DNA from 3 places in the Pseudoalteromonas sp. A22 genome. Region 2 is predicted to be linked to each of the others. Evidence: predicted binding sites of a transcription regulator. Region 2 holds the regulator's gene; each other region holds the start of a gene.
What was found. Region 2 encodes sigma-54, which starts transcription at its own class of promoters, with help from an activator protein. Its sites were predicted from a motif close to GTTGGCACGNNNNTNGNNT; they were not measured.

Region 1: the regulator sigma-54 is predicted to act here: its motif matches at 5,262-5,280, upstream of GSF04_RS17585 (PA2169 family four-helix-bundle protein).
Region 3: the regulator sigma-54 is predicted to act here: its motif matches at 7,068-7,086, upstream of GSF04_RS10920 (flagellar basal body rod protein FlgF).

Annotation. Positions count from the first base shown of each region.
Region 1 covers NZ_CP047238.1:2,823,000-2,831,238, forward strand. The annotation lists gene GSF04_RS17565 (TonB-dependent siderophore receptor) at 140-2,296, shown strand; gene GSF04_RS17570 (methyl-accepting chemotaxis protein) at 2,494-4,119, opposite strand; gene GSF04_RS17575 (hypothetical protein) at 4,337-4,528, opposite strand; gene GSF04_RS17580 (DUF1328 domain-containing protein) at 4,569-4,736, opposite strand; gene GSF04_RS17585 (PA2169 family four-helix-bundle protein) at 4,747-5,193, opposite strand; gene GSF04_RS17590 (mechanosensitive ion channel family protein) at 5,358-6,242, opposite strand; gene GSF04_RS17595 (BON domain-containing protein) at 6,478-7,041, shown strand; gene GSF04_RS17600 (outer membrane beta-barrel protein) at 7,102-7,677, shown strand; gene GSF04_RS17605 (hypothetical protein) at 8,092-8,239, shown strand, end outside.
Region 2 covers NZ_CP047238.1:3,662,650-3,670,888, forward strand. The annotation lists gene kdsC (3-deoxy-manno-octulosonate-8-phosphatase KdsC) at 1-10, shown strand, start outside; gene lptC (LPS export ABC transporter periplasmic protein LptC) at 7-561, shown strand; gene lptA (lipopolysaccharide transport periplasmic protein LptA) at 551-1,093, shown strand; gene lptB (LPS export ABC transporter ATP-binding protein) at 1,093-1,818, shown strand; gene GSF04_RS21440 (RNA polymerase factor sigma-54) at 1,865-3,364, shown strand; gene hpf (ribosome hibernation promoting factor) at 3,394-3,681, shown strand; gene ptsN (PTS IIA-like nitrogen regulatory protein PtsN) at 3,683-4,141, shown strand; gene rapZ (RNase adapter RapZ) at 4,134-5,000, shown strand; gene GSF04_RS21460 (HPr family phosphocarrier protein) at 5,001-5,270, shown strand; gene mgtE (magnesium transporter) at 5,793-7,151, shown strand; gene pmbA (metalloprotease PmbA) at 7,219-8,239, opposite strand, start outside.
Region 3 covers NZ_CP047238.1:1,355,126-1,363,364, forward strand. The annotation lists gene GSF04_RS10870 (LPP20 family lipoprotein) at 1-210, shown strand, start outside; gene GSF04_RS10875 (flagellar protein FlgN) at 285-713, opposite strand; gene flgM (flagellar biosynthesis anti-sigma factor FlgM) at 706-1,029, opposite strand; gene flgA (flagellar basal body P-ring formation chaperone FlgA) at 1,102-1,809, opposite strand; gene GSF04_RS10890 (chemotaxis protein CheV) at 1,950-2,882, shown strand; gene GSF04_RS10895 (protein-glutamate O-methyltransferase CheR) at 2,898-3,731, shown strand; gene flgB (flagellar basal body rod protein FlgB) at 4,012-4,422, shown strand; gene flgC (flagellar basal body rod protein FlgC) at 4,425-4,856, shown strand; gene GSF04_RS10910 (flagellar hook assembly protein FlgD) at 4,874-5,557, shown strand; gene flgE (flagellar hook protein FlgE) at 5,599-6,999, shown strand; gene GSF04_RS10920 (flagellar basal body rod protein FlgF) at 7,123-7,887, shown strand; gene flgG (flagellar basal-body rod protein FlgG) at 7,904-8,239, shown strand, end outside.

The DNA.
Region 1 (8,239 bases), 840 kb from region 2:
AGAATTGAAAATAATTTCTGTTTTCAGTTAGAACTATTCAAGAGCTTGGTTCAATCTCAGAAAAATAGCTCCTACATTTCATAGGAACTTTCATCTTTATCTCTTGTGAAGAAAAAACAATTTAGGAAAGGAAACACCCATGCAAACCAAAGCGCATCAATCTACAGCACTAGCTCTGATGTTATCACTCCTTTATTTTTCTCCAAATGCGGCAGCAAAAGCCGAGCGCGACAATATTGAACGGATCAGTGTTGTAGGCAAGCCAATCAAGCGTAACTCGGGTCCCACAGGACTTGACCTTACCATTAAAGAAACCCCCCAGTCTGTTACCGTGTTAAGCCACGATTACATAGAAGACTTCGAACTGAATGATCTTGAGGACATCATGGTACAGGCAACAGGCATCTCAAGATACAAATTTGGAGCGGGTGATAATACTGAGTTTACTTCTCGTGGGTATCTCGTCAATGCATTGGTTAAAGATGGCTTACCGACCTCAATTGCTGGACCACAAGAGAGTCGCTTAGACACTATTGTCTATGACAGAGTAGAGGTTCTTCGGGGCGCTGCGGGGTTAATGGCGGGTGCAGGACAACCATCGGCAACATTAAATGTCATCACAAAACAACCAGACCGAGGTGGATTTGTTGAAGTTGGTGCCGAGATTGGCTCTTGGAATAAAGTGCGTACACACATAGATGCAACAGGCTCCCTAACGAAAGATGAAGCATTGGCCGGACGAGTTATTCTTGCCTATGAGGAAAGAGATAGCTTTGTCGACAAAGAAAATAGTAATAAGATCGTTGCATACACCCAATTGCATCATTATTTCTCCGAAGATACCGAAGCCTCGTTTAGTGTTCATTACCAAGACAATGAACTGAAACTATCACCCTGGGGATTACCAATTTTTTACTCTGATGGTAGTTCCGTTGAAATAGACAAGAAAACAAATTTATCTTCACCAGACAGTTACAACGGCAATACCCACCAAAGTTACCATTTAAAATTATCTCACCAAATCAATTTAGATTGGGAGCTTAACTTTGGCGCACAATACAGCAAAACAGAAGCTGACATTACTTTAACCTACTTTAGTGGAAACCCAGACAAAGAAACAGGCCTTGGCCTTCAAGGCGGTGACAGACGCTGGATTGAAACAGTTGATGGGACTAATTTCATTTTGGGACTGGTTGGTCGGTTTGAATTATTTGACCGCGCACATCAGGTAAATATCACCTATTTAAATGCAGATTTTGAGTCCACTGACGATCGCTTCGAAGAACTCGATGAAAACGCGAGAACAATATTTTATCCGCTTCAATCGATTAATAACCTTCATCCGGCCGCTCATTTAACCGCGACAGATAAGCAATTCATTGGCTATTGGGACAAAACGACGAAAGAACAGAGCATTGCCCTTAGCAGTAAGTTAACGTTAACGGATGCCCTTCACGCCATTCTTGGTGTCAAATTTTTTGATTATGAACGTACCAATGAGCGTGACTTTGCTTGGAGCGGGTTCTCAAGCGATAAAGGTGAAGAAACCGGTGAGAGCTTATACTTGGGACTGGTTTATGATCTCAATGACCAGATCAGCACGTATGCAAGTTATACCGATGCTTATGAGCCGCAACTGGATAAAGTGGATGCCAATTTAAATCAATTAGCACCAATCACCGCCCAGAACTTAGAAGTCGGCATCAAAACCACACTTTGGGATGACAAACTACGTCTAAACGTCGCTTACTTTGATAGTTTAAAAGAGGACTTCGGTGTTGTTATTCCCGAATATGCAGACGAAAGACCTGCTAGGTATCGACCTGTTGATGGTGCTGAAGCCGATGGATTTGAAGTTGAATTAGAAGCAAAGCTGACAGATGATTGGCAAGTAAACCTTGGGTACAGTGATTTTGATGTTGTCGATGAGCATGGCGAAGATATTAATTTGTATGCGCCAAGACAAACGCTCAATGCAAGCACCAGGTATACTTATGGGGCTTGGCGTTTAGGCCTAAATGCAACTTGGGATACGGACAGAAAAGTCGATATTTTAAACGTCCCAGGAGTTGACCTTGGACTTCCAGCAGGTGGTCGTCGGGGCGCAGTGCGCGCAGAGCAAGATAGCCAGCTTTTGCTAAATGCGCACGTCAAATATCAATTCTCTAGCCAGCTGAGCGTTAAACTGAATATCAGTAATCTCACAGATGAAAGCTATTACGATACATACGGTTTCGTGCCGAAAAAGTACAGCGAGCCTAGAGCATACAATTTAAGTATGGAATATCTGTTTTAACGTAAAGCACTATGCAAATGCTGTGGCGTGATAGGGTTAACAATTCCTTTAAAACTTAGCCGCCACAGAAAAATGCCTAAAATATAGTGCGGGCTTCTGACTAGAAACCCGCTCTTTCCTATCCCATATCAAGCAGCTTAACCGTGTTTTCTAGCTTTAGAGCAGAACATCTCAAGTTAATTACCAAATGGGTACCATTAAACTTTAAACACTAGCACTTGGCTATTTAGCTGCTCGGCCAACGCTTCTAAGTCGTTACTTACATCGGCATTACTTTGCGCATTTCGGGTAATTTCAGAAATGCTGCTACTGAAATCATTAATATTTTCACTGATTTCCGCAACCACCGTTGTTTGTTCTTCTGTCGCCGTTGAAACCTGAATATTCATACCAACGATTTCATCCACCGCCTTATCAATATCGGTCATTATTTGAGCTGACTCATTGGCCCTATCTACCCCCGCAGCAGCACTTGATTGCGCGTTCTCCATCGACGATACTGCGTTTTGTGCCATGCCCTGTAACTTACTGATCATATCTCGGATAGATTCCGTGGCTTTTTGCGTATTATGTGCCAATTGCCTGACTTCGTCGGCAACAACCGCAAAACCTCGGCCTGATTCCCCAGCTCTCGCAGCTTCTATTGCAGCGTTTAACGCCAAAAGGTTTGTTTGCTCAGCCACACCTTGGATCATTAACACCACTTGGTTGATTTCATTAGACTGATCGTTCAACGCTTTAATTAGCTGCGCATTATCTCCTACTTCACTAGCAAGGCGCTCAATGGCCTGAATATTTTGCGAAATAACATCCATTCCTTGTTTCGCAAGCTTACCGGACATCTCAGCTTTGTTCGCGGTATTCATCGCATTATGTGCCACTTCTTGTATCGCACTGCTCATTTCTGTTGCTGCAGTTGCAATCATCACTGTTTGCTGCTCTTGCTCTTGTGAAGTACCCGCAATCGATTGACTGATACCATTCAACTCGTTAGAGGTCGAAGAAAGGCTATTCACGATTGTGACTAGATTGGTAACTAGCTCATGTAAGCTAGACACCATGGTATTGAAGTCATTCCCTATCTGGCTTAACTCATCTTGCCCCTCAACAACTACTCGTTGTGTTAAATCTGCATCCCTTGCAATATTACCAATACGCATACGTAAGCGGCTGAGCGGTTCATTAATTGACCTAAATATCAACATGCCAATTAGTACCATTACGATCACAATAACAACAGAAGAGATAATCATCGCCGTTTTTGTCGCACTGGCTTCTGAGCGACCTTTATCTCTCAGAGAGCTTGCTTCGGCAAGCTGTAATTCAATCAACGCAGAATAACTTTCACTTAATGGGTCAAATACGGAGTAAAGGTCATGGACAAATTTATCGTAGGGAATTTCCTCAAATGTATTGGCATTTACTCTGCTGGTGTAATTAGCCAACAACTGTTTAACGGTAAGCTCTGCAGCCTCAACCTGTTTGACAAGTTCCCGTTCTTCATTTGTCAAATCGGTCGATAAATATTGTCGCCATTCTTTTTCCGCAATTTTCTTAGCTTCGTCGATTTGCTTTAACGCAGCACCATTGGATAGTTGATGGCCTCGTAACTTGTGAAACGTATCCACAATAACCACCGCATAGTTATCTGACACCACTTTTATTTGTCTAAGCGGTACAACTCTGTCGTCATAAATACGGTCAATGTAATTGATAAGGTTTGATAATGTTCCGATTGTGAAGATGGTTGCAAGAATAAAAAACACCGCAGGTATGCCCGAAAGCGACAACAATCTGCTTTTAACTGAAACCCTATTTAGCATAATCTGATTTTTATTGAGTAAACATAGAAATAAAGTATTACTCAAAGTTCGTAGATTACAATATTAATTGCAGATTAAGCAGCGTGGTCTTGATGTGCATCATATTTCTTTACTATGTCTCACCTTTTTAGAGTATTGATTTTTAAACCTATTACAAAAAAGAGGAGAAGCTTTTATCAGCTTCTCCTCTTACATTCCACGTCGAAATTGTTTCTACTTAACACTCTTCGTTTTCAGCGTTCAGGTTCTCTTTTACATCTTCACAGGCATCTTCTACACTGTTTTCCACTTCCTGAACCGTTTCATCGAAACGCTCACCCGCATCTTCCGCTGGGCCTTCACTACAGCCAAAAAGTGCTAAAATTGAAACAAAACCAAATGCTTTCGCTAATGTAATTGCTGATTTCATAATCTATCTCCTAAAACCGTTTTAGTACGTTAAATCCCTTTTACCTGGGAGCTCGTGCTTTGCCAAAAATAAACGAAATAATCATAAAGGCGATAAACACAAAGAATAGAATTTTCGCCATACCTGCCGCAGCGCCCGCGATTCCGGTGAAACCTAACACGGCTGCGACAAGTGCTAGGAATAAAAACATTACAGCCCAACTCAACATAACATTCTCCTTAGGCAGTTAGCTCTTGCAACTGCTTCATTTGATCGTGACAAGCTTGCATTCTGGTTTGGATTTGCAGTAATACACTCTTGCATTTAGGTGGAAGATCTTTGCTTAGCGCTTTATCAAGCTTGCTCAACACTTTGTCTTCCACTTCTTCTAGCTGAGAAATATAGGTGTGCTCTTTGTCGGTGCTCACCATACTAACCAACTTGGTGTACGATTCACGAATGTCGATGCTAAGTGCTGAATCAGTCTCTATTTCACCCTCGTCGATAAGAACAAATGGTTGTAGATCCGAGATTGCTTGCGCTTTATCTACAATCATTTGGTCAAATACGCGGTTTAATTCGATATTATCTAGCTTCTTCTTAGCTTCGGTGTAAAAATCTACACCACCATTTAATACTTTAATGAGCTCTTTTACCGGCTCCATGTCGTAATTTGAATCTGCCATAAATAACTCCTTTCGCTTAAATATTTAATAAGTGCATTTTGCAAAAATTATTTCTGTCCTTTTCGTTAATGCAGATTAAATGCCAAATTATAAACCATTATTTTACAAGGATTTTTAATATAAGAACTTTCAGAGCGGTGAAAATATTACAAACTAGATGTAAATTATTCCTGTGATAATTGCGCACTTAAGGTCGTACTGCCTTTTGCATTGAAATCCATCGTCCTAATAGGGAAAGGAATTAAGATATCGTTATCAGCTAAAACACGGCTAATTGTACAAATTGCTTGGTGCCTGACCACCATAAAGCCGGGATCCGCTGGGTAGTCTATCCAAAACCACACTAATAGATTGATAGAACTATCACCAAAAGACTCAGCATAGACATCCGTTTCTTTTTGGTTTACTACGAAATCAAGCTTATTAATGGCCTCAACAATCACCTCGCGGGCTTGTTCTGGGTCATCCGCATATGAGATACCAACTGGTACTTCTATTCTTCGCTTACCAAGCTTGGTGTAGTTTTGTAACTCATTCTTAAAGAGAATTTTGTTGGGAATATAAGACAGCTGGCCATAAAAATTTTCCACCAAAGTATTTCTCAAATTGATTTTGCTTACCGTGCCAAAGCAATCCTTGGTTCTGATAATGTCACCGACCATAAAGGGCTTTCTGACTCCCATCACAAATCCAGCGATGAGGTTCTCAGTCATGTCTTGGAATGCAAAGCCAATAGCAAGGCCAATGATCCCCGCCCCAGCCAACAATGACATTACGGCACCTGATAGTTTTACTATATCTAAAGCGAAGAAAATCCCAATGGCAATAATAGAGACTTTAAATATGGAACTAATAAGAGAAGCAACTTGTTCTGTCTTTATTGCTTTTTTAATCGCTTTAGAAAACCAAATAGATGATATTTTAGCCAGCGCTGTAAAGAATATTAGTATCATTAAGGCTAGGATCATATTCGGTAGTAACTGCACACCGGATTCAAGCCAAGAGATTAACTTATCATTAATTAACGTCCAAAACTTTTCTAAATTCATAATTACTAACTCCTATATAAGTACGCAACAACGATCGAATGCAGTAATCATTCCTACTGATATTAATTAGCCATTCATGAAAAAGGTAATTATTACAAAGTAATGTAAACATTTTCTCGGTAAATTCTTCCTTAAAACTTACCAATAAAATAAAAACATATAAAATTCAGCAACTTACAACATGGCACAACAGCTGCAATAGGTAATTCGACTACGAAATTAAAGGAGTTTAATTATGAAAAAGACATTAATTGCAACTGTACTTGTATCTTCACTTACTACTGCTTCAGCTTTTGCTGCTGATAATTCTTGGGAAAAAGAAGCAAGCGATGCTTGGATAGACGGTAAAGCAGAAGCGACGCTACTTTTCAACGGTGAGCTGAACAACTTTGACATTAACACAGATGTGAAAAATGGCGTTGTAGTGCTAACTGGTAAAGTTGAACACTCAGTAGACAAAAAGCTAGCTGAAGAACTGGTACTAGGTATCGATGGCGTAAAAGAAGTGAAAAACGACCTGACTATCGTTGATATGTCAGATGAACGCAAAAAAGAGCGTAACTACGAAAGCGATAGCGGCTTTACTGACGCAAAAATCGCAACAGTAATTAAGTCTCGCTACCTGTTTGACACAGATGTAGATGGTACTGACATCGATGTTGATGTGGAAGGTTTAGTCGTAACACTAAACGGCCATGTTGGTAGCGAAGCTGAGCGCAAACTTGCTGTGCAAATCGCGAAAAACGCCAATGACGTTAAAGATGTAAAAGATAACCTTCGCGTTACTAAAAAATCATAAGCAATTTTGATTTGAGGGGGCACTCCCCCTCCCATATTTATATTGATTTAAGGAGTAAAGATGAAACAATTAACTATTGCCGCTGCGCTACTAGCTTCTCTAGGTCTTGCATCTACCGCTGCTCACGCGGAGTCTGATTTTGGACTAGAAGATTATAAAATTTATACAGGTATCGGTTACGGCCAATACTCTTTTCAGTGGGAAGATCGTGAGAACGACACCTCGTTCGACGATGACTCGTCTATGTTAAAAGCGTATGTAGGTACAAAAATCAATCCATATTGGAGCTTTGAACTTGCCTATGAAAACTTCGACGAAGCAAGTGACATTGACAACTCTGCTGAAATCGACGGTGTTTCTTTATCTACACGTCTCTCAGCCCCATTAAACGAATACTTTTCAGTTTACGCAAAAGGTGGTTGGCTTGAATGGGATGCAGATATCTATGCTGATATTCCAGCTGTAGGTCGTGTTTCATCTAACCTTGAAGGCGGCGACTGGCTTTATGGTGCCGGTGTAGAGTTCCACCTAAACGAAAACATTAACATGCGTTTAGAATATACGCGCTACGAACTTGAGGACGATATCGACCCAGATATGGACGTAGCAGCAGTCTCAATCGAGTATCAATTTTAAGCAGTAGTTTTGGCTCTATAGCCTCCCAATTATTTCCCCTTTGACTCAGTCCTGGCTCTTTCACAAGAGTCTGGTTTTGGCGCTACCACTTGGTAGCGCCTTTTTTGTTTTCAGCGTATGGCTCCCATATTGAATAATGTGAGTGCATTCTCGCTATTCCTTTATTTGTAGAAAACAGAACTTAAAGATAGAAAACCTCTAGATGTAATATTTGCCATTCACTACTAGAAATGAAATCTGTCACTATTGCAAACTCCACACCCTGTAGGTTCTGCTATGTAACATTTACACTCTTCGTATCGCATCTACCGACACAAAACATGAGACAAAGGTAATAGACTGATATTACTAAACTTTTAAGTTGGCAAAGGGTTTGCAACGAATACAGTGAACTAAACGAATAAGGAGTAGTTTATGAGTAACCAAGCAAACCAAACACAGACAAGTAACACAGCAAAACCACAGTCAAATGGCCATGATTCTAGTCACCCAGTTACGGATCAAATTGCAGATACATTACATGCGTCAGTAGATTCACTGCACGCTTCAGCATCTCGCACTG
Region 2 (8,239 bases):
AAGTACATGACCGTATTACGTGTCATCTTACTCATTGTTTTCGCTTCTTTAATGGTATGGATGTGGTCGCCCATGTTTAATCCATCAGAGGCGGACTCAGCAAAAGAAGATGAACCGTTAGCTAAGCCCGATTATGTTGCAACCACGCTTCAGCAAACGACCTATAGTGAAAATGGCTTATTAAACTATCAGGTAACTGCTGATAAGATGGAGTTGTATCAAGATCTTGGCTTTAGTCACTTTGAAAAGCCTATTTTCACCTTATATAACGGTGAGCAGAATTGGCAAATAAGTGCATTAGAAGCAACACTGTACGAAAACAATACCTTGATATTAGAAGGCAATGTACTGGCAAAGAATTTAACGCCTAACGCCATGATCACCAATATCAATGCCGATAATGTAAGAGTTGAAATTAAGCAAAAATTGATGAAATCGGAACACCCTGTCGTTATCACCGGTCCTAGTCTTAGGATCACGGGTAAAGGGCTGCATGCGGATCTACAAAAGCAAGTGATCGAACTCATCAACCACACAAAGACAATTTATTATGACCAGTAAAATCATTAACAAACTAGTTTTCATCGGCTTGCTTGCAAGTTCTACTTTAGCAAATGCTGCAGAACAAAATGAAGTCATTATTGATGCTGGCCGTCAGCAAGCTCAACTGCAAAGCAACATCGGTATTTTTGAACAGAATGTTGTTATTATTCATGGCAACAGAAAAATAAATGCCGATCGCCTAGAAGTCCACCGCCGCGCGGAGCTTGGTACTAACAAGCAACTGCTTGTTGCAACTGGCAGCCCAGCTATTTTCAGCGAACGTCAACCTGATGGTAATTTGCTAGAAGCCAAAGCAAACGAAATTCGTTACGACGTTGCGAAAGGCACCTTAGTCATTTCTGGCGATGCGGAAATCAATCAAACTGGGCAAAAAATCAATGCGCAAGTCATCACCTATGACATTGAAAAGCAATTGATCAGTGCTGAGCGCTCAGACCAAGAAGATTCTCGGGTAAGAACCATCCTTGTTCCTGTTGATGACAAAAAAAACGCAAAAGATAAAAAAGCGCAGGAAGAAGGTAACAATTAATGAGCGAGCTCAAAGCAACTGGTCTAGCAAAGAGTTATAAAGGTCGTGAAGTCGTCAAAAATGTTGGCTTAAGTGTTAAGGCTGGCAGCATTGTAGGCTTATTAGGACCAAATGGTGCAGGTAAAACCACTACGTTCTACATGATTGTAGGGTTAGTACCAAGCGACAAAGGTTTTATTCAGATTGATGATGAAGATATCACTTTGCTACCGATGCACAGCCGCGCGCGACTTGGTATTGGCTATCTACCGCAAGAGTCTTCAATCTTTAGAAAACTCACGGTCTATCAAAATTTGATGGCGATTTTAGAAACTCGAAAAGACTTATCTAAAGTTGAGAGAGAAGCTGAACTCAATGAGTTACTGGATGAGTTTAATATTCAACACATCCGTGACTCACAGGGCATGGCATTATCGGGAGGCGAAAGAAGACGCGTAGAGATTGCTCGCGCTTTAGCCGCTAATCCTAAGTTTATCCTGTTAGATGAACCTTTTGCTGGTGTTGATCCTATTTCGGTGTTAGATATAAAGACAATCATAGAGCACCTAAAAAACCGCGGTATCGGTGTGCTAATCACCGATCATAACGTTAGAGAAACACTGGACGTATGTGAAAAAGCCTACATCGTTTCACATGGTGAGTTAATCGCTGCAGGCACGCCAGAACATGTTTTGGCAGATCAAACCGTAAGAGATGTCTACCTAGGCGAACAATTCAAGCTATAGTTAAGACGTAGTATTAATAACTGTTAAAAAGGATTGTTAGAGATACATGAGGCAATCATTACAGCTGCGCATGGGGCAGCAACTTACAATGACTCCACAACTGCAACAAGCCATTCGCTTGCTGCAGCTTAGTACATTGGATCTGCAACAAGAAATACAAGAAGCATTAGACAGCAATCCATTGTTGGAAGTGGAAGAAGGTGATAATACTGACGGCGAAAACGCTGACCAACACAGCCAAGAAAAAAGTAGTGCTGACGACAATCAAGATTCAAGCGATGAAGCGCAGGTTAGTGACTATGAAATAGACTCAGATACCGCCATGAGCAAAGACACTGTCAGTGATGACCTTGCCATGGATGTCACTTGGGATGAATATATGAGCGCAGCACCCGCTGCAAGTTCAGGCCCACTTCCTGATGACGATAATGTTTATCAAGGGGAAACCTCTGAATCTCTCCACGACTATCTCATGTGGCAACTTGAGCTGACACCATTTAGTCCAACAGATAGAGCGATTGCGATTGCGATTATTGAAGCGGTCGACCTGTCAGGCATTTTAACACTGTCTTGCGAAGACATTTTAGAAAGCATTAATGACGAGAGTAGCGAAGAGCCTATTGAGCTGGATGAAGTCGAAGCCGTGCTCAAACGTATTCAACTTTTCGATCCTGTCGGTATCGCAGCGCGTAGTTTACAAGAATGCTTGTGTATTCAGCTAAATCAGTTCGCTCCGGATACGCCATGGATTGCCGAAACAAAAATGATTCTGACAGAGCATATCGACTTGCTTGCCAGCCGTGACTATCGAACTTTGGCAAAGAAAACGCGCCTTAAAGAAGCCGATCTCAAAGAGGTCATGACGTTAATTCATAGCCTTAACCCAAAACCAGCGGCAAGCATTATTCATGAAGAGCCTGAATATGTGATCCCTGACGTATCGGTGAAAAAAGTAAAAGGTCGTTGGGTCGTAGAGCTAAATCCTGATGCTATGCCTAAAATAAGAGTAAACGACCATTACGCTGCGATGTCTAGAACAGCGAAATCCAGTACGGATAGTCAGTTTATTCGCTCACATTTACAAGAAGCAAAGTGGTTTATTAAAAGCTTAGAAAGCCGAAATGATACATTATTAAAAGTTACCAATTGCATTGTGCAACAACAACAGGCATTCTTTGAACATGGCCCCGAAGCAATGCGCCCTATGGTGCTAAATGATGTTGCTGAAATGGTTGAGATGCATGAGTCCACAATTTCCCGTGTGACAACACAAAAATACATGCATACACCTCGGGGAATATTTGAGCTGAAGTATTTCTTCTCTAGCCATGTAAGTACAGAAAATGGAGGTGAGTGCTCCTCTACAGCAATTAGAGCACTTATCAAAAAGCTGATAGCTGCAGAAAATACCGCTAAGCCATTGAGTGACAGCAAAATTGCAGATATTTTAGCTGAGCAAGGAATTAAGGTAGCGAGACGCACGATTGCAAAATATCGTGAATCCCTAGCCATTCCACCGTCAAATCAGCGTAAAAGCTTGATATAAGACGTAAAACCCAAGAAGGAAAAATGCTTATGCAACTAAATCTAACTGGTCGCCATGTAGAAATTACTGACTCATTAAGAGACTATGTCACCAACAAGTTTGCGAAGCTAGAAAGGCACTTTGATCATATCAATAACGTGCATGTGATCCTTGATGTCGAGAAACTAGTACAAAAAGCAGAAGCAACATTACACGTAAACGGCGGCGAGCTATTTGCATCAACAGAGCATCAAGATATGTATGCCGCAATTGATGGCCTTATCGACAAGCTAGATCGTCAAGTTATTAAACACAAAGAGAAGCTCACTCGACACTAAGATGAAATTAAGTGAATTAGTGAACAAGGACTGCAGTAAAGCTGCGGTCCTTTTTAATAGCAAAAAACGTATTTTAGAATACATCAGCGAACTGGCTCATAGCCAAATTCCAAATACCAGTCAGCATGCTATCTTGGACGCTTTAATGGCGCGAGAGAAATTAGGCAGCACAGGGATCGGTAAAGGCATTGCCATTCCCCATGGTCGACTTGAAGGTTTGGATAAAATCCTTGCAATGGTGCTTGTCAGCGAGCAAGGGATCCAGTTTGAAGCCATAGATAAGCAGCCTGTCGATATTTTTGTCGCGTTCATCGTACCCGAAGGTGATAATCAACAGCACCTGAAGACCTTAGCGGCGATTGCTGATACACTCAAAGACAAGTCTTTTTGCAAAATGCTTAGACAAGCAAAAAGTGACGATGAGTTATATGCAGTGATCCAAGGTGAACTTGATGAGTGATGAAGAAAAAGGACTCGAGCTTATCATTATCAGTGGCCGCTCAGGCTCTGGTAAATCTGTAGCGCTTCGAGTATTGGAAGACTTAGGCTACTATTGTGTAGATAACATTCCGGTCAATTTGCTGCCGTCTTTAGTCCGCAGCGTTTCGGACAATTATAATAAAATAGCAGTCAGTATTGATGTCAGAAACTTACCTAAAGAACAGGACGAGTTTAATGACATTCTTGAATACTTACCAGGCTTTGCCAAACCTACCCTGTTTTATTTAGACAGTGACGATCAAACCCTGATAAAACGCTTCTCAGAAACACGCCGTTTGCACCCTCTTTCACTGCATAATCTTCCACTAGATGTTGCAATAAAGAAAGAACGGGAATTGTTAGACGTATTGATCACTCGCGCCGATTTTCTCATTGATACTACAGGCCTGAGCGTTCATCAACTTGCAGAAGATATCCGCGAAAAAATCTTAGGTAAAAAAGACAAACAACTCATTATTACCTTTGAATCTTTCGGCTTTAAACACGGTATCCCAAAACAAGCGGATTACGTTTTTGATGCGCGCTTTTTGCCCAACCCACATTGGGAGCCTGAGCTTAAGCCGCTAACTGGCCTAGATCAGCCAGTCAAAGACTATTTGTCGAGTCACAGCATCGTGCAAAAGTTTACTTGGCAGATCCAAACCTTTGTACAAACTTGGTTACCACACTTAGAGCGTAACAATCGCAGTTATCTAACGATTGCAATAGGATGTACAGGTGGGCAACATCGCTCGGTATATTTAGCGCAAACCATTGGTGAGCGTTTTGCTAAAACCCATCCCAACGTCAAAATTCGCCACCGTGAGCAAGAGGGTTAAATGTTAGAAGATACGTTTTTAATCCAGAACAAGCTTGGTCTGCACGCTAGAGCAGCGACGGTTCTTGCACAATTAGCAACCCAATTTGATGCCGAAGTGACCTTATATCAAGGAGACAAAAGTGCAGCTGCTGACAGCGTACTAGCGCTGTTGTTACTTGAAAGCAGCCAAGGGAAAGAAGTCCGAGTGGTTTGTGAAGGTCCTGATGCTCAGTATGCACTAGACGCCATTGGCGGACTAATAGAAAATAAATTTAATGAATCCGAGTAACTTGGGCTACTAGCACCAAAATAGCACTAAGGTCTGATTCATTTAGTCCCTGCTAATCTCCCCCTCCGTAACCAGACTGGTCTAATACCAATTAGTCTTAATACTTACTCAATTTGAAGGAGCAAACCTGACGCTAACTGTGTTAAAAATTTCTCATTTAGAACAACTAAATAGCAAAATTTTCGCCGTGTTATCGACAAGGTTTTCTCGCTTAAAAATAGATCACTTAATTAATCGAATTGGTATAATAAGTCTCTCATAATTAAGCGTAAACCTTGGTAGTTCCCAATAAACTGAGTTACACTGTAATACCAATTTAGGTTTCTCTCGTGCAGTAAAGCGAGTTGCCGAGAAAATCCTACTTTATCGTTGCGTACACCTTTAACGTGTATTAACGATAACAACCCACCAGCAGAAACAACACGAATAAAATTCAAATTAAGAAATTGATTTCTGCGATAAAATAAATGAATAGGGTTAACTTAATCACGTTAGCCAACACTATTATCAAAAAGGATGCCTATGCCTGAAGTATTTGAACAAGACTACACACTGGAACAACTCCAAAAGGTAACTAAAGCCTTAAACAGTGGTCAGTTTGTTCAAGTTAGGCGTATGCTCGCAGAAACAGCTCCTTGTGATACAGCACTGCTTTTAGAATCATCCCCTCATAAAGTTCGCTCTATGCTGTGGCAGCTCGTTGACCCAGATATCCAAGGGGATGTCTTAGAGGAACTGTCAGAGGACGTAAGACTTGGGATCATCGCCCAGATGGAGCCGGAGCTAATTGCTGCCGCTACAGAAGACATGGACGACGATGACCTTGGTGATGTCCTAAGAAGCCTGCCTGATACCGTCTACCAAGACGTTATCGGTGCGATGGATAGCCAAGATAGAGAACGTGCGACACAAGCATTGTCCTACAAGGAACACTCGGCCGGTGCGCTAATGAGCACCGACACGGTCACTATTCGACCCGATGTTACCTTAGAAGTTGTATTTAGATATCTACGTCTTAAAGGCGAATTGCCAGACGGTACGGACGAGTTGTATGTAGTTGATAAAGACAACTGCTTTTTAGGCACGCTGCCTGTCAATACCTTATTAACTAAGTCTCCTGACAGTATGGTTCGAGACTTGATGGATGAAGATAAGGAAACGATCCCTATCTCCATGGATGAGTCTGAAGTGGCGCAGCTTTTTGAGCGTCACAACTGGATCTCGGCTCCTGTAGTTGACGATAACGCCCATTTGCTTGGTCGTGTCACCATTGATGACGTTGTTGACGTCATCCGTGAAGATGCTGAGCACAGCTTGTTAAGTATGGCAGGTCTTGAAGATGAAGAAGACACCTTTGCGCCAGTTCTAAAAAGTAGCCAGCGCCGCTCTATTTGGCTTGGAATTAACCTGTTAACCGCCTTAATGGCAGCGTTTGTTGCAAGCTTCTTCGAAGGTACTCTGGATATTTTACCTATTCTCGCGGTGTTAAATGGCATAGTACCAAGTATGGGCGGCGTTGCCGGTAGCCAAACGCTAACCCTAGTGATTCGTGGTATTGCCCTTGGCCATATTAACCAGACTAACCAAAAGTTTTTAATGGGTAAAGAGCTGGCGATCGGCGCCTTAAACGGCGTGCTGTGGTCAGTATTGATCGCTGGGGTTATTGCTGTATGGCAATGGGACTTCACACTCGGTGCAGTTATTGCCTTCGCAATGTTTATGAACTTAGTCGCAGCAGGTATCGCGGGTGCCAGTATTCCAATTATGCTAAAGAGAATGAATATCGACCCAGCACTAGCTGGTAGTGTGGTACTAACAACGGTTACCGATATTGTCGGGATCTTTGCATTCCTTGGCACCGCAACTTGGTTATTAGTGTAACAGTAAGAGTGTCGAAATGGCGGGAAATGCTGGTCAAAACCAGCATTTCTTGAGCTGATGAAGGGAGTTATTCGCCCGCTATTTGCATATTATTGAGTAGTATAGAGCCGGTTTGTACTGCGCCTCGGCATTCAATATCACCGCCAACGCCTTCAATCCCCATAAACATATCTTTTAAATTACCAGCGATAGTAATTTCACTTACAGGATATTGAAGTTCTCCATTTTCGACCCAAAAACCAGCAGCTCCTCTTGAGTAGTCACCAGTTACCGTATTAACACCTTGCCCCATAAGTTCAGTGACTAATAAGCCAGTGCCCATCGACGCAAGTAGGCTGGTTAAATCGTCGTGTGTTGGTTTTACTAACCAGTTATGGATCCCACCTGCGTGACCTGTCGCTTGCATATTCATTCTGCGTGCGGCATAGCTTGCCAATAAGTAAGTATTAAGCACGCCATCTGTGATAATTTCACGGTCGATGGTTTTTACACCTTCGCTATCGAAAGGACTCGAAGCAAGCCCTCTTAGTAAGTGTGGCTTCTCTTCAATGTTTACGCAGCGATTAAAAATTTGTGTGTCTAAAGAGTCCAACAAGAAGCTAGACTTACGATATAGCGCGCCGCCGCCAATACCTGACACTAAGTGCCCAAATAAGCTGTTCGCGATATCCGCTCGAAAAATAACAGGCACTTTACGCGTCGATAATTTGCGACTGCCTAATTTTGCTAGCGTAGATTGCGCTGCTTCTAAACCAACTTCTTCAGGGGATTTTAGCTCTGTGTGTACGCGAGATAAGGCATATGCTGAGTCCCGCTGCATTTGCTCACCTTCTTTACCAATCACCATGGTGCTTAGGCTGTGTCTGGTACGTGGGAACCCTGCAATTAAGCCATGGCTATTGCCATATACACGGATCCCTTGGTGGCTCGATAAGCTCGCGCCATCAGAATTGACGATTCGAGGGTCGAATTCTAACGCGGCCTTTTCAGCAGCAATACATTGCTCAATGGCTTCATCGGGAGAAACTTGCCAAGGGTGGAAAAGATCTAAATCTGTTGGTGACATCTCTAGCAAGGCTTTATCAGCC
Region 3 (8,239 bases), 1.8 Mb from region 2:
ACTATTACGGTAAAAGGTGCTATTGCGCAAAACGATGGTCTTAAGAGCCAAGTGAATGGACTCGTTCGAGGGGCTAAGGTGCTGAAAAGTTACGCTGTTGGTGATACTTACGCGACGGAATTGGAGCTTGATATGAAGCGCGTTTATGATTTGTATATTACTCAAGTCAAGCCGCAGAAAATTAAGAAGATATCTTACAGCTTTAAGTAAGCACCCATCGCATGTTGCTTACTTAATGCGCTTCATTTCGGTTTTTCTTCAAAACTAAAATATGGCTGGCGTGGCTACGCCTTTAGGTTACGTACTAACTCACTGTCGCTACTTTTCACACTACCATCCTGACCATATGTAATAGAAGTTGGTGCGCCAATTAAGATCCCTTTTAGTTCACGTGTGCTTACATTAGCCTGGTGAGCCGTTTTAGCATTGATTTCATTTTTGGTTTGGCACTCACTGAGTAATGCTCGCACTTTAGCGACTAGCGGGGCTACTTCATTGTGTTCAAAGACGTGAGACTCAGTTTTTGACAATTCATTGTCGAGCTTTTGCAGTTTTGAAATGAGAGTTAGCTTTTCACGAGCGATTTCTTTTAAATTGTCGCCACGGCGAGATGCAAGCTCGTCAAGCTCACGCGCTAGAAGCAGGGTCATCGCCTCTAGCGTCGAGATTTGTTCTGAAAGTTTGTGGTGGCAAAGCCGAACCAAATCATCCATAAATTTCGAACTCAAATGCAGCTATGTTTTTGGCGAGTTTTTCCGCGTCAACTTGGTACTTGCCTTCTGCAATCGCTTTTTTCAATTCTTCGACTTTCTTGTCGTCAAAGCCTGATGATTGCTGCGCTTTTTCGTTGACTGTTTTCAGCTGTTGCGCTTGCGGGGTCAGACTGACTGAATCCGCAGCTGCTTTCGGTGTAGCTGGTGATTTAACTGATGCGCTGTTGGCATCATTTCTTTGCAATTCAGCTTTCTGTTGCTTAACATTATTAGCAACGGATGTAGACTGATTCTGACCGTTAACTTGATTAACCATGATTGTAGACCCAATAAAATTATACTCTCAGCCTTGTTATCGGCGTTTAGTAGTATTACTTTAGCAAATTTTTTATAAATTCACCTCTACTGTTTCCACTTCTATTACTCTAGCACGTAAGGTTTTGCCAGAGCGAGTGTTTTTAATATTAATAAGTTCACCACGGTTGCCATCTTGCTGTGCTTCTCCTTGAGTTTTGATCACGAGTCCACCTGATTTAGCAATAATTGTCACAGTATCACCTTTGCAGACCATGCAAATATGGGCTTGGGTAAAGGCTTGGCCCTCTCTTATATTACGTTTGCTGCGACTGCCTATTAGTATCGACTTATCTTCTATATAGGAAACTCTGCGAAAACGTTTTGGCTGATACTCTATTTTTACATCTTCATCTTGAATAACACGGCCTTTTTCTAACATGGTTGCACTAACTAATATGGGGAAGAGGTGATCGATACGTACGTGGACGTATTGAGTCCAGCTGAGGGTATCGTTGCATCTAATTTGAACTGTCACTTGAGTATCAAAAGGTGGAGCCATCGCTGTACTATATTGCAATGGCGATTGACAATCCCGTGCTGGAATTCTTGAATCAAGTGGTATAGCAGTCAGTGACAGCTGGCTATCGGGATCTTGCTCTACATTCGGTTCAACAAATTCTATTGCGTTTTGTTCTAAAGTTTTGTTGTCATATTGCTGACAATAACCATAGTCAACGCCTATAAAATAAGCGAACAAACAAAAAAACTGAATGTAATGGGTTTTTTTTAACAAACTCATGATGTTTCGACTATGCTTATGGGGTGAAACAAGGTATAAAGATTCTGCTTTAATAACTGCACCTAATCAAGGGTGGTAAACCATATCAGAGTCGAAGCAAAGATCGTTCCGATTAGCGGTTTATACAGTAGGAGATTGAAATGGCAGGTATTTTAGACTCGGTTAACCAACGTACACAGCTGGTTGGACAAAACCGTCTCGAGCTATTACTTTTTCGACTTCAAGGTCGACAGCGCTTCGGCATTAATGTTTTCAAAGTCCGAGAAGTGCTTCAATGTCCAGCATTGACAAGCATGCCCAAGTCAAACCCGCTTATCCGAGGGGTTGCTCATATCCGAGGCCAAACTATATCCGTAATTGATATGTCACTTGCGGTAGGTGGACCTCCTATTCAAGATATTCGTAACTGTTTTATTGTGATTGCAGAATATAACCGCTCAGTTCAAGGCTTTTTAGTCAGTGCAGTGGAACGCATAGTGAATATGAACTGGGAAAAAATAATGCCGCCGCCATCAGGGGCGGGTCGTTATTCCTATTTGACAGCGGTTACAGAAATTGAAAACGAGCTTGTTGAAATATTAGACGTAGAAAAGATCCTCAATGAAATTTGCCCAATCAACACAGAAGTCAGTGCTGACATTGTCTCTGATGGTGAAATGCAAAAAGATTTAGGCGAACGTATTGTCTTTATCGCTGATGACTCCGCGGTTGCTCGTAATCAGGTCAAACGTGCATTAGAGCCATTAGGTGTTCAGACTGAGCTTGCGAAGAACGGCAAAGAAGCACTTATCAGGCTTCGTGAAATTGCGGAAATGGACTGTCAAAATAATGTCACTGAGCGAGTAGGGCTATTAATTTCTGACGTTGAAATGCCAGAAATGGATGGTTATACGCTAACGGCTGAAATAAAAGCTGATCCAAAATTAGCGCCATTGCATGTGATACTCCATACTTCACTGAGTGGTGTATTTAATCAGGCCATGATTGAGAAAGTTGGCGCTGATGATTTTATTGCTAAGTTTAACCCAGATGAATTAGCTTCAGCGGTTAAAAAATGGGTTCATTGTGATTAAAGCTGGTGGTAGCACTTGGAAAATAAGCATTTAGAGCAAAAAGAGTACGACCAATTTAGAACCTTTTTGGAGCAACAGTGCGGTATTGTACTGGGTGATAATAAATTGTACTTGGTCAAAAGCCGACTCGCTCCTCTGATGGCTCGCTTTGGTGTGGAAACACTTTCGTCCTTAGTAGCTAAAACACTCAGTCCCCATGAGCGGCAATTGCGTGCCGCTGTGGTGGACGCGATGACAACGAATGAAACACTTTGGTTTAGGGATACTTATCCGTTCGAGCTAATTAAATCGAAAATCTTACCAGAGTTTAAAGACTTGAGACGTCCAGTTAAGATTTGGTCGGCGGCAAGTTCATCAGGACAAGAGCCATATTCAATCGCGATGTCTGCGAGTGAGTATGTGAGTAAAAGCCCTGGCGCGCTAAAAATGGGTGTACAGATCGTCGGTACAGACATTTCTAACACCATGCTGGATATGTGTAAGAATGCTGAATATGACGCGCTAGCGTTGGCGCGAGGGTTGTCGCCTGAGCGTAGAAAGAAGTTCTTTATGGATAGTGGCAATGGAATGGCTAAGGTTGTTGAACCGATCCGTAAAATGGTCAGTTTTAGACATTTAAACCTGCTAGATTCTTATGCATTGATGGGTAAGTTTGATGTAATTTTCTGCCGTAACGTCCTGATATACTTTTCACCGGAAGTGAAAGCCAAAATCATTTCGCAATTTGCTCAGTCGTTAAATCCTAATGGTTATTTGTTTTTAGGTGCGTCAGAATCGATGGCGGGTTTAAGTGACGACTTTAATATGATCCGTTGTAATCCTGGTATTATCTATCAGAAAAAGACTTAATATTCACATATAGCGGCAGGGACGTTCGCTATAATTAGGTATTGAATATTTGTACTCAGTCGCAGTTCCAGTGTCTACACTAATTAACCTTGGATTTTCTAAGTTCAACCGCTGACTCTTCAGACGCTTCCTCTTATTTATTTCACTCATCAATATTGGCTCAAGTTTAATTATTCCAAAAATACAATGTAAAACATTGAAATTTAATGAATAAATCTTGTTTTAAAACTGGCCTAAAGATTGCTTTGTCATACCTGAGTCAATTTTTTGGAGTCAGATAATGGCAATTAGTTTCGATAAAGCGTTGGGTATACATCAGCATACGATGCTGCTGCGCTCACAGCGCGCTGAAATTCTAGCAAGCAATATCGCAAACGCAGACACTCCAGGATACAAAGCTAAAGATATTGACTTTGCTAGTGCTTTAAAAGCGGCAAAGACAATGCAAAGAAGCGGCAATGATATGGTTAGAACAGATGCAAAACATCTCACTGGTGGTACCAAAATGAGTAATTCATCTGAGCTATATCGTTCGCCAAATCAAGCAGATACAGGTGATGGTAACTCAGTTGATATACAAGTGGAACGAAACTTGTATGTACAGAATGCATTAGAGTACCAAGCCAGTTTGCAATTTCTTGGTGGTAAGTTCAGTAGCCTTAAAAAGGCACTCGGCGGGCAAGGGGCATAACAATGAGTCTATATAACGTTTTCGATATTGCGGGTTCAGGAATGAGCGCACAGAATGTGCGACTTAATACCACCGCAAGTAATATCTCAAACGCAAACTCAGTGAGCTCTAGTCAGGATACTGTGTATCGCGCTAGACACCCTGTATTTGCCGCTGAACTTTCCAAAGCTGCAGCTTCCCAGAACAATGTTGCGGGATCTTCAGTTGGAGTAAAAGTCTTAGGTGTGGTTGAAAGCGACAAGCCGCTTCAAGTTGAGTACAACCCAAACCACCCAAGTGCTGACGCAAATGGCTACATTTATAAACCGAATGTGAATGTGGTAGAGGAGATGGCAAACATGATTTCTGCTTCTCGCTCTTACCAAACCAATGTTCAAGTTGCAGACGCTGCAAAGCAAATGCTTAGTAAAACATTGCAACTAGGCCAGCGCTAAATTGGGAGTAACAGCTGATGAGTAATAATGTAAATGCCACTTCTTCAACGGGTGTAGATTCACTCTACTGGGATAGGCAAAAACAGGCCGAGGAGAAAAAGCCCAGAGATGAGCTATCGCAAGAAGATTTCTTCTCGCTGCTTACTCAACAGCTCTCTTTCCAAGATCCAAGTAAGCCTGCGGACAACGATCAAATGATCGCGCAGATGACAAGCTTTACTATGGCTGAGGGGATCTCAAAGCTAAATGAGAATTTTGACTCGTTAGCTGCATCAATGACTTCTAACTCAGCGCTTCAAGCATCAACGCTGATTGGTAAAAAAGCATTACTCGAATCAACGACGTTAGAACATGGTGATGATGCACTTACAAAGGGCTCGGTGATTGTCCAAGAGCCTGTGCAGAATTTATCTGTGGGTATTTATGACGAATCTGGAGCGATTGTTAAGACGCTTGAGTTTGGTGAGCAAAGTGTAGGCGCTGTGCGTTTTGAGTGGGATGGTAAGAATAAAGATGGCGAGATGATGCCCCCTGGGGAATACACCATAAAAGCCGAAGGCATGATTGAAGGTGAATATCAGACTTTACCTTCGGCCACATTTAGAAATATTGACAGTGTTAATGTTAATGGTGCTAACGGCATCGTCATTAATACCAAAGAAGGCGCGGTGCGCTTAACTGATATTGCTGAAATAGCATAGTAGTTTTAAAGAATTAACCTTAAGAACTTAGAGGTGAGAGTATGAGTTTCAATATAGCACTGACAGGTATTGCCGCCGCGCAAAAAGACTTGGACGTAACAGCAAATAACATTGCTAACGTGAACACGACGGGTTTTAAAGAATCTCGCGCAGAATTTGCTGATGTTTACGCGTCTTCGGTTTTTAGCTCTGGCAAAACGAAAAATGGTGATGGTGTACAAACTACTATGGTAGCGCAGCAGTTTCACCAAGGGTCATTAAAGTTCACGCAGAACTCGCTAGACTTGGCGATTGAGGGCGAAGGCTATTTTGCCATGTCAAATTCTCTTCAATCACAGGATTTTACGTATTCTCGAGCTGGTGCATTTAAATTAAATAAAGACAACTTTATCGTGAATGCAAAAGGTGACTACTTGCAAGGCTTCCCTGTTGATCCATCAACAGGTGATACAACGTCTTTGAGTCTAAGCACAACATCGCCAATTCAAATTCCAGATGCATCAGGGTCTCCTCGAGCAACATCGCAAATTTATACATCATTTAATCTAGATGCAACGGCGCAGCCACCTACGATTGCATTCGATCCTACGCAAAGTGCATCGTATAACTCAAGAACGGCAATTACGGTATATGACTCACTGGGTGAATCACATACACTGCAGCTATTCTTCAGAAAAACGGCGGATAATGAATGGTCAACTTACGCAACAATGGACGATAAGCCATTTAACCACAATGCGCAGCAAATTGACCCAACCGCTACACCACCTGTGCCATACACTCCAGTAAGCGTATTTCGTTTTGACGCAAGTGGTATTCCTTCACAAACAGCGGATGATCCATCAGCTTCACCACTGACATTTAGTAACAATACGGGTACGACGTTTAACCCGCTTAGTCTTGCAGGTCCTCAAGATGCGGTCGATCCAACTATTGGTATGTCAAACTTGTTAGAAAACGGCGCAACCTTCCCGAATGATATTGTTGTTAACTGGCGTGATGAAGCAAACACGGCTCAGAAGTTACCGACACAATATTCATCAGGTCGATTTGAAGTGAAAGCTCTGGAACAAGACGGTGCAACCGTAGGTCGACTAGCTGGTATTGATATTGGTACTGATGGCAAAGTAGTAGCTTCATACACTAACGGTGACTCGACTTTCCTAGGGCAAGTCGCGCTCGTACGCTTCCCGAATTCTCAAGGCCTCCAAGCGATTGGTAATACTGAGTGGAAGAAAAGTCTATCTTCCGGTGAGCCACTAGCAGGCGAGCCAAACACAGGTACGCTTGGTGGTATTAGTTCATCGGCGTTAGAGCAATCGAACGTCAACCTCACAAACGAGTTAGTTGACCTTATCAGTGCCCAGCGTAACTTCCAAGCGAACTCTCGAGCGCTTGAGGTTAACTCAACATTACAACAAAATATATTACAGATCCGATAATATATTATGCCCTCCAAAGGCTGCTACAAAGGCAGCCTTTTTTATGCCCGTCAAAAACATCTCATCACTTTGGCACTGTGTTTGCATTAACTAGATTAAGTTTGAATTTTATAGGTCATCGTCATGGATAAAATGGTGTATATCGCAATGTCAGGCGCTAAGCAGAGCTTACGCGGTGTGGCACTCAAAGCGAATAACCTTGCTAATGCCAACACGACTGGCTTCAAAGCAGATTTTGCTCAAGCGCGTTCAATGCAGGCATTCGGAGAAGGATTACCCTCTCGGGTTTTTGCTATGCAAGAACGTCCAGGTACTAATATGACCGGTGGTGCAATCGTTGAAACTGGCCGTGAGCTTGATATTGCAGTAGATGATAAGTCGTGGATCAGCGTCGTTGATGCGTCGGGCGAAGAAGCGTACACCAAAGTCGGCACGCTTAACATTCGTAATGACGGTGCGTTAGTCACAGCTCACGGGCGTCAACTTATTGGCGAAGGTGGACCTATTGTCTTACCTATCCCCGTTGATAAAGTGGTGTTTAGTGACGATGGCTCTATTCAAGTGCGTCCACAAGGTGCCCCCGCTAACTTTCTTGAGGTGGTTGATAGGCTGAAAATTATTGAAGCAGATAATAGTAAGCTACAGAAAGGTAATGACGGGCTCTATAGACCAAAAGAAGATAAGTTAGAAGATGGGATCTGTGGTTTTTGTGAAATATCTCCAACTGCAAAAGTAATGAGTGGCTTCTTAGAGATGTCCAACGTCAATCCCGTTCATGAGATGGTGGATATGATCAACCATCAAAGACAATTTGAAATGCAAATTAAGCTGATGAAAACAGCTGAAGAAATAGATGAGCGACACACTTCGCTCCTACGCATAGTTTAAGAGTGAGGTAGAGATTATGAATCCGGCATTGTGGATAAGTAAAACAGGCTTAGATGCTCAGCAAACTGATATTTCAGTTATTTCGAACAACTTGGCAAACGCCAGTACCGTCGGCTACAAAAAGAGCCGCGCGATATTCGAAGACTTACTGTATCAAAACATCAATCAGCCAGGTGGCCGCAGCTCTCAAGATACAGAACTACCATCGGGCTTAATGCTTGGTGCAGGTGCCAAAGTGGTTGCTAACCAAAAGAATTTTTCTCAAGGTAATATGTTAAGTACCGAAAACTCTTTGGATTGGATGATCCAAGGGCCGGGCTTTTTTGAGATTCAGATGCCAGATGGCACAACT